3 regions of the Citrobacter sp. GW821-FHT02E08 genome follow, and region 1 is predicted to be linked to each of the others. Evidence: riboswitches for the same ligand, from Rfam matches in the RefSeq annotation. Region 1 holds a riboswitch; each other region holds the start of a gene.
The links. Region 1 has a riboswitch for thiamine pyrophosphate ahead of thiB (thiamine ABC transporter substrate binding subunit). Riboswitches for the same ligand answer to the same signal wherever they lie in the genome.
Positions count from the first base shown of each region.

Region 2: linked by a shared signal. The riboswitch ahead of thiM (hydroxyethylthiazole kinase) and the one ahead of thiB (thiamine ABC transporter substrate binding subunit) in region 1 are both predicted to bind thiamine pyrophosphate.
Region 3: linked by a shared signal. The riboswitch ahead of thiC (phosphomethylpyrimidine synthase ThiC) and the one ahead of thiB (thiamine ABC transporter substrate binding subunit) in region 1 are both predicted to bind thiamine pyrophosphate.

Region 1 is NZ_JBWKVL010000005.1:145,531-147,733, reverse strand. Features, by position in the region: gene thiB (thiamine ABC transporter substrate binding subunit) at 1-855, opposite strand, end outside; TPP riboswitch at 887-987, opposite strand; gene sgrR (HTH-type transcriptional regulator SgrR) at 1,023-2,203, opposite strand, start outside.
Region 2 is NZ_JBWKVL010000027.1:337-2,539, forward strand. Features, by position in the region: gene AC07UY_RS21320 (hypothetical protein) at 1-424, opposite strand, end outside; TPP riboswitch at 1,113-1,210, shown strand; gene thiM (hydroxyethylthiazole kinase) at 1,244-2,032, shown strand; gene thiD (bifunctional hydroxymethylpyrimidine kinase/phosphomethylpyrimidine kinase) at 2,029-2,203, shown strand, end outside.
Region 3 is NZ_JBWKVL010000023.1:24,504-26,706, reverse strand. Features, by position in the region: gene nudC (NAD(+) diphosphatase) at 1-94, opposite strand, end outside; gene rsd (sigma D regulator) at 192-680, shown strand; TPP riboswitch at 733-842, shown strand; gene thiC (phosphomethylpyrimidine synthase ThiC) at 925-2,203, shown strand, end outside.

The DNA of each region.
Region 1 (2,203 bases):
GGTGACAGGGTACATCCAGTTGCCGGTGGGGATGGCGTTCTGGAATGCCGGAGAAACCATAAATTTGAGGAATTTCTCTGCCAGTTCTGGCTGTTTGCTGGCGGCGGTACGGGCGGCGACTTCTACCTGCAGATAGTGGCCTTCGCTGAAGTTTGCCGCGGCGTAATGGTCTTTTTTCTCTTCGATAATGTGATACGCCGGAGAGGTGGTGTAGCTCAGCACCAGATCGCTTTCCCCTTTCAGGAACAGGCCATAAGCTTCGCTCCAGCCTTTGGTGACGGTGACCGTTTTGGCCGCCAGTTTTTGCCAGGCTTCGGGGGCTTTATCGCCATAGACTTTCTGCATCCACAACATCAGTCCAAGACCCGGCGTGCTGGTACGCGGATCCTGATAAATCACGCGCCATTTCTGGTCGCTTTCGACGAGCTCCTTCAGGCTTTTAGGCGGGTTTTTCAGCTTGTTTTTGTCATAAACAAACGCGAAGTAACCGTAATCGAAGGGGACAAAGGTCTCGTTCTGCCAACCGCCAGGTACGTTGACGGCATCAGGTGCAATGCCGCTTTTCGCAAACAGGTTGGTTTGCGTGGCGGCCTCGAGCAGGTTGTTGTCCAGCCCAAGCACCACATCCGCTTTGCTGTTCTTCCCTTCCATGCGCAGGCGATTAAGCAACGAAACGCCATCTTCCAGCGCCACCATTTTCAGTTCGCACTGGCAGTCGGCTTCGAAAGCTTTCTTGATGGTGGGACCGGGTCCCCAGTCGGCAGCGAAAGAGTCGTAGGTGTACACGGTCAGGATCGGTTTAGCGAAGACCGGTGCAGCACACAGCACCAGTAAGGGAAGACATTTTTTTAACACTTTGCACCTCAGTAAAAGAGTGGCAAAGGACTTGAGCATGAGCCTCAAATCCCTTCGCCGGCGTTATCCGGATCAGGTTCGACGGGTATTTTCTCAGCCCGCGCACATGGCGCAGCACCCCGTTGAGAACGGCACATTGTAATGATTACGTGAAGAGATCAAAAGGGTTAAGGATCCGGTGGGGCAAACCACGCCGATTTAAAGTCGAACCAGCCGAGCGTGTTCATCCGCAAGCCGCGCATACTGCGCTGTCCCTGAATGATCAGCCAGTGGTGAATAAGCGGCACAATCGCTTTGCTGGCGAGCAACTGTTGGCACCAGGCTGCCAGATTCATCTCGCCTGCGTGCCACTGCGCGGCATCTTCTTTCCAGTCTCGCGGGATACAGTTTTGTAGCAAAGGCACTTCGCATAAGTGAGCAAACAGTGAGAAGTCGAGCGGCAACGTAAAGTTGGCGCTGTTGAGCCAGATGTCGCTCTCGATCTCGCCTGCGTGCCACTGATCGTAGTCGATCTCCTGAATATTCAGGTGAACCTGGTGTTCTGCCAGCAGGGCGCTCATGATCTGGGCGATAACCCGATGTTCAATGTGTTCGCGATAGTACGTCAGCGTCAGGGTTTCCAGACCCGCAGGTTTTTCACCGCGCCCCGGCCGGGCATGGTGCCAGCGGGGCAGTAATCCATAGGCGGGGAACCACAGGCGCTGGTACTGCTCATCGGCGTGGTAAAGCAAATGGGTAGGGGAAAGCACGTGGCTTACCCACTCTCTGACGTGCTGATTGGCACCTCGATGGGTTCGTGCATCAAAGAGTAAATAGTAACAACCTTCCTCAAGACGACTCTCAATGGCCTTTTCACTTTCTACAGTGCCTTCGAGCATCAGGCCGCACGTCGGTTCTTCGCTAATGTCCGGCAACACCCAAACATTCACTTCATCAATGAGTGCCCGGTAGCCAAAGTAATCGTCAAAGGCGTGGATCTTCAGCTGATTACGCGTATTGCGCATCACGGCATAAGGGCCAGTACCTATTGGATGGCTGGAGAAATTGTTCAGGGTTTCCCATTCTCGCGGCAGGATCATCGCCGGAACCTGGCCTAACAACCACGGAAGCCAGCGATCGGGTTGTGAGAGATGGACATCCAGCGTCCAGGTTGTCGGAGAGACAATCTGCGTGATGTGCGAGTAGAGCGGAAGGGCGTTGATGCGCGTGAGAGACGCCACCACATCTTCCATTTCCAGCTCTCGCCCGTGGTGAAAGTGAATCCCCGGTCGCAGAAAGAATCGCCATTGCAAAGGAGAAATTTGCTGCCAGTGATGGGCAATATCGGCTTCCAGTTCCCCATTTTCCT
Region 2 (2,203 bases), on a different contig from region 1:
CGGCTTTGTTAGTGGTGATTTGCGTTTGCAAATTCTTATCCCCACTTAAACGGTTCGCCGCTTCACTATCAACAGTGCTCTGATCCGCTTTGGTGTTGAATAAAATACCAATTTGATGATTATTCGAGGCAATTTGGCCAGTATGTAAATCGGCTTGCGTTTGAACATCATCCACTTTTTTGTTTACGACAATGACTGCATCTTTCGTGCTATTTAAATCAGCATCAACAGACGTAATGCGATTGGTATTATTTTGAATCTGATCCAGGTCGTATGTTTTAACAGACTCATCAACCCCTTTAACAGCGATAAAGGTATTTGTACCATCTATCGTACCGATATAACCAACGCTGGCAGCATGAGCAGAAGAAATGGCGATGGCGCTAAAAACAACGACAGAAACTGCAGATTTAACAAATTTCATTTAAACATTTCCACAAGAAATTAACATAAGTGTTATTACTGTTATTTTTAAGCGTTGAGACGGCCTTTGTCTCTTCCAGACAATATCTTACCGAGTGGTGACTAATTTCCTTTTTTAGTAACGCGAATAAACTATCCAGCAACGTGATAGGTTAAACTTTGATGTAGATCACGCATGGCACGAATAGCTAAAGTTTTGGGGGGTGAAAATCTGCTGTTATCCAGATCAATAGAAGATTAGAGAATAAATGGAAGGGCTGTTGAATTATATTTAATCTAAGAATGAACTGTTTGTAACCTGGGTTATTATTTATTTCTGATACTTTATTTTGTTTTTTCTGGTTCACTATTTTGAATTTTATTGATGATACGTAGTGTTAATGTTTTAGATAGGATGGTTCTATTAGATGGTTTAAAGTAGAGTAAGTGATATTGATATGTGAAAAGTATACATAGCATTAATCATGGATAACATGCTCAATAACGTCATCTTTACGCTTTAACGAATGCCACAAGGTGTTTTTTGGATGAAATATTGACGGTAAAAATGGGCGTGATATGTACTGGCGTCATTTATCGTTTTCGCTTTCTTGCTGACCCTGAAACAGGGCTGGATATCAGCCTGCCAGCGAGGGCTTGCAATCGCCAACTGCTTTCCTTACTCTGTTAATAATCAAGCGATTTGTACTACTAACGACTCGGGGTGCCCTTCTTAAATGAAGGCTGAGAAATACCCGTACCACCTGATCTGGATAATGCCAGCGTAGGGAAGTCTGACACTGCTCGTGTCTCATCTTCTTCACGCGGGCAGGAGCTGAACATGCAGCCTGACCTGCACAGCCGCGCTCTGGCGGCTCGTACCTTGCACCAATTTCGAACACTTTCTCCTCTCACACACTGTATGACGAATGATGTCGTACAAACGTTTACAGCGAACACATTGCTGGCGTTAGGCGCTTCACCTGCCATGGTGATTGAACCTGAAGAGGCAGGCCAGTTTGCTGCCATCGCGAGTGCGCTTCTGATTAATGTCGGAACACTGACACAGGCACGCGCTGAAGCCATGCGCACGGCGGTGGAGCAGGCGCGCATATCCAATACCCCCTGGACGCTTGACCCTGTCGCCGTGGGCGGACTCGATTTCCGTCGTCGCTTCTGCCTGACGTTGTTGGCGCTGCAACCTGCCGCTATTCGCGGGAATGCGTCTGAAATTCTTGCGCTTGCCGGAATGTCTGCGGGCGGACGCGGAGTGGATACTACCGATACAGCCGCCTCGGCGTTACCTGCTGCGCTTGCCCTGGCGCGTCAGTGCGGATGTGTCGTGGTGGTGACGGGAGAGGTGGATTACGTGACCGATGGTCAACGCACCGTCTGTGTCACCGGTGGCTCACCATTGATGACGCGTGTCGTGGGTACGGGGTGTGCTTTATCCGCAGTGGTGGCGGCAAGTTGCGCGTTGCCGGGGAATACGCTGGACAATGTCGCCTCCGCCTGTAGCTGGATGAAGCAAGCGGGGCAAATAGCAACCGATCGCAGTCAGGGACCCGGCAGTTTTATTCCTGCTTTTCTTGATGCTCTCTATAACCTGAACGCGGAGGAATACGCATGAAACGGATAAATGCTTTAACCATTGCTGGCACGGACCCCAGCGGCGGTGCGGGAATTCAGGCCGATCTGAAAACATTCTCGGCCCTCGGTGCGTATGGTTGCTCCGTCATTACCGCGCTGGTCGCGCAAAATACGCGCGGCGTTCAGTCGGTCTACCGAATTGAACCTGATT
Region 3 (2,203 bases), on a different contig from region 1:
CGCCATGCGGCAGTTCTCCGCGAGGTAGCCATATTTTTTGCTCATGGCTGACAATCCACCAGCCGCTGTCTAATTTTTCAATTATACGATCCATATCTCTTGCGCTACCTTTGCTTCACAGGCATGTTGTTTACATTATTTTTACATTTTTGAGTGAGCAGTTTTTTGAATCTAAACTTGCGGAGTCAATCATGTTAAACCAGCTGGATAACCTGACAGAGCACGTCAGAGGAAGTAATAAACTGGTTGATCGCTGGCTACATGTACGTAAGCATCTGCTCGTGGCTTACTACAATTTGGTTGGCATTAAGCCTGGCAAAGAATCGTACATGCGCTTAAACGAAAAAGCGCTGGATGATTTTTGTCAAAGTCTGGTCGATTACCTTTCCGCCGGACACTTCAGTATTTATGAACGTATTCTCCATAAATTGGAAGGTAACGGGCAGCTTTTAAACGCAACGAAAATTTGGCCGTTGCTGGAAGCCAATACGCAACGCATTATGGATTACTACGACTCCAGCCTGGAAATGGCCATCGATCATGATAACTATCTTGAATTTCAAAAGGTTTTATCAGATATCGGCGAAGCGCTGGAATCCCGATTTATCCTTGAAGACAAGCTGATCATGCTGGTCTTTGACGCGATGCACGACAGTGCCAGGGCAAAACGTCCTGCTTGAGTTCGACGCTATTAACGCGTAACTTACCTTTGTCGCCCCCTTTACCGGGGGTTATTTCTTGTCGGAGTGCCCAGTGTGAAAACACGGGCTGAGACCGTTAATTCGGGATCCGCGGAACCTGATCAGGTTAAAACCTGCGAAGGGAACAAGAGTCAATCTGCTATTGCATCGCCATTGCGGCGATCGTCTCTCTTGCTTCATCCGTCGTCTGACAAGCCACGTCCTTACTTTTTTGGAATGAGCTATGTCTGCAACAAAATTAACCCGTCGCCAGCAACGCGAACAAGCACAACACTTCATCAATACGCTAGAAGGTACTGCCTTTCCTAACTCCAGACGGATCTATATCACCGGCTCGCAGGCGGATATCCGCATCCCAATGCGCGAAATCCAGCTTAGTCCGACGTTAACCGGCGGCACAAAAGACCATCCACAATACGAAGAAAACGAAGCCATTCCGGTGTATGACACCTCGGGCCCGTATGGCGATCCTGATATCGCGATTAATGTTGAACAGGGTCTGGCAAAACTGCGTCAACCGTGGATTGATGCCCGCGCTGACAGTGAAGCACTGACCGATCGCAGCTCAGCCTATACCAAAGAGCGCCTGGCCGATGACGGTCTGGATGAACTCCGTTTCACTGGCCTGTTAACGCCGAAACGTGCCAAAGCCGGAAAATGCGTCACGCAATTGCATTATGCGCGCCAGGGTATCGTCACGCCGGAGATGGAGTTCATCGCTATCCGTGAAAACATGGGGCGCGAGCGCATTCGCAGTGAGGTGTTACGCCACCAGCATCCAGGCGAAGGCTTTGGCGCACGCCTGCCGGAAAACATCACTCCGGAGTTTGTCCGTGATGAAGTGGCCGCCGGACGCGCGATTATTCCTGCGAACATTAACCATCCGGAATCTGAGCCGATGATTATCGGCCGCAACTTCCTGGTCAAAGTAAACGCCAATATCGGCAATTCTGCGGTGACCTCTTCCATCGAAGAAGAGGTCGAAAAACTGGTCTGGTCCACACGCTGGGGAGCAGATACGGTGATGGACCTTTCAACAGGCCGCTATATCCACGAAACCCGCGAGTGGATCCTGCGTAACAGCCCGGTGCCGATCGGTACAGTGCCGATCTACCAAGCGCTGGAGAAGGTCAATGGGATCGCCGAAGATCTGACCTGGGAAGCCTTCCGCGATACGCTGCTGGAGCAGGCCGAACAAGGTGTCGACTACTTCACCATCCATGCAGGCGTCCTGTTGCGCTATGTGCCGATGACAGCCAAACGCCTGACGGGGATTGTCTCGCGCGGCGGTTCAATTATGGCGAAATGGTGCCTGTCCCATCATCAGGAAAACTTCCTCTACGAGCACTTCCGCGAGATTTGCGAAATCTGCGCCGCCTACGACGTTGCGCTCTCTCTCGGCGATGGCCTGCGTCCTGGCTCCGTTCGTGACGCCAACGACGAAGCACAGTTTGCCGAACTGCATACGCTCGGCGAACTGACCAAAATCGCCTGGGAATATG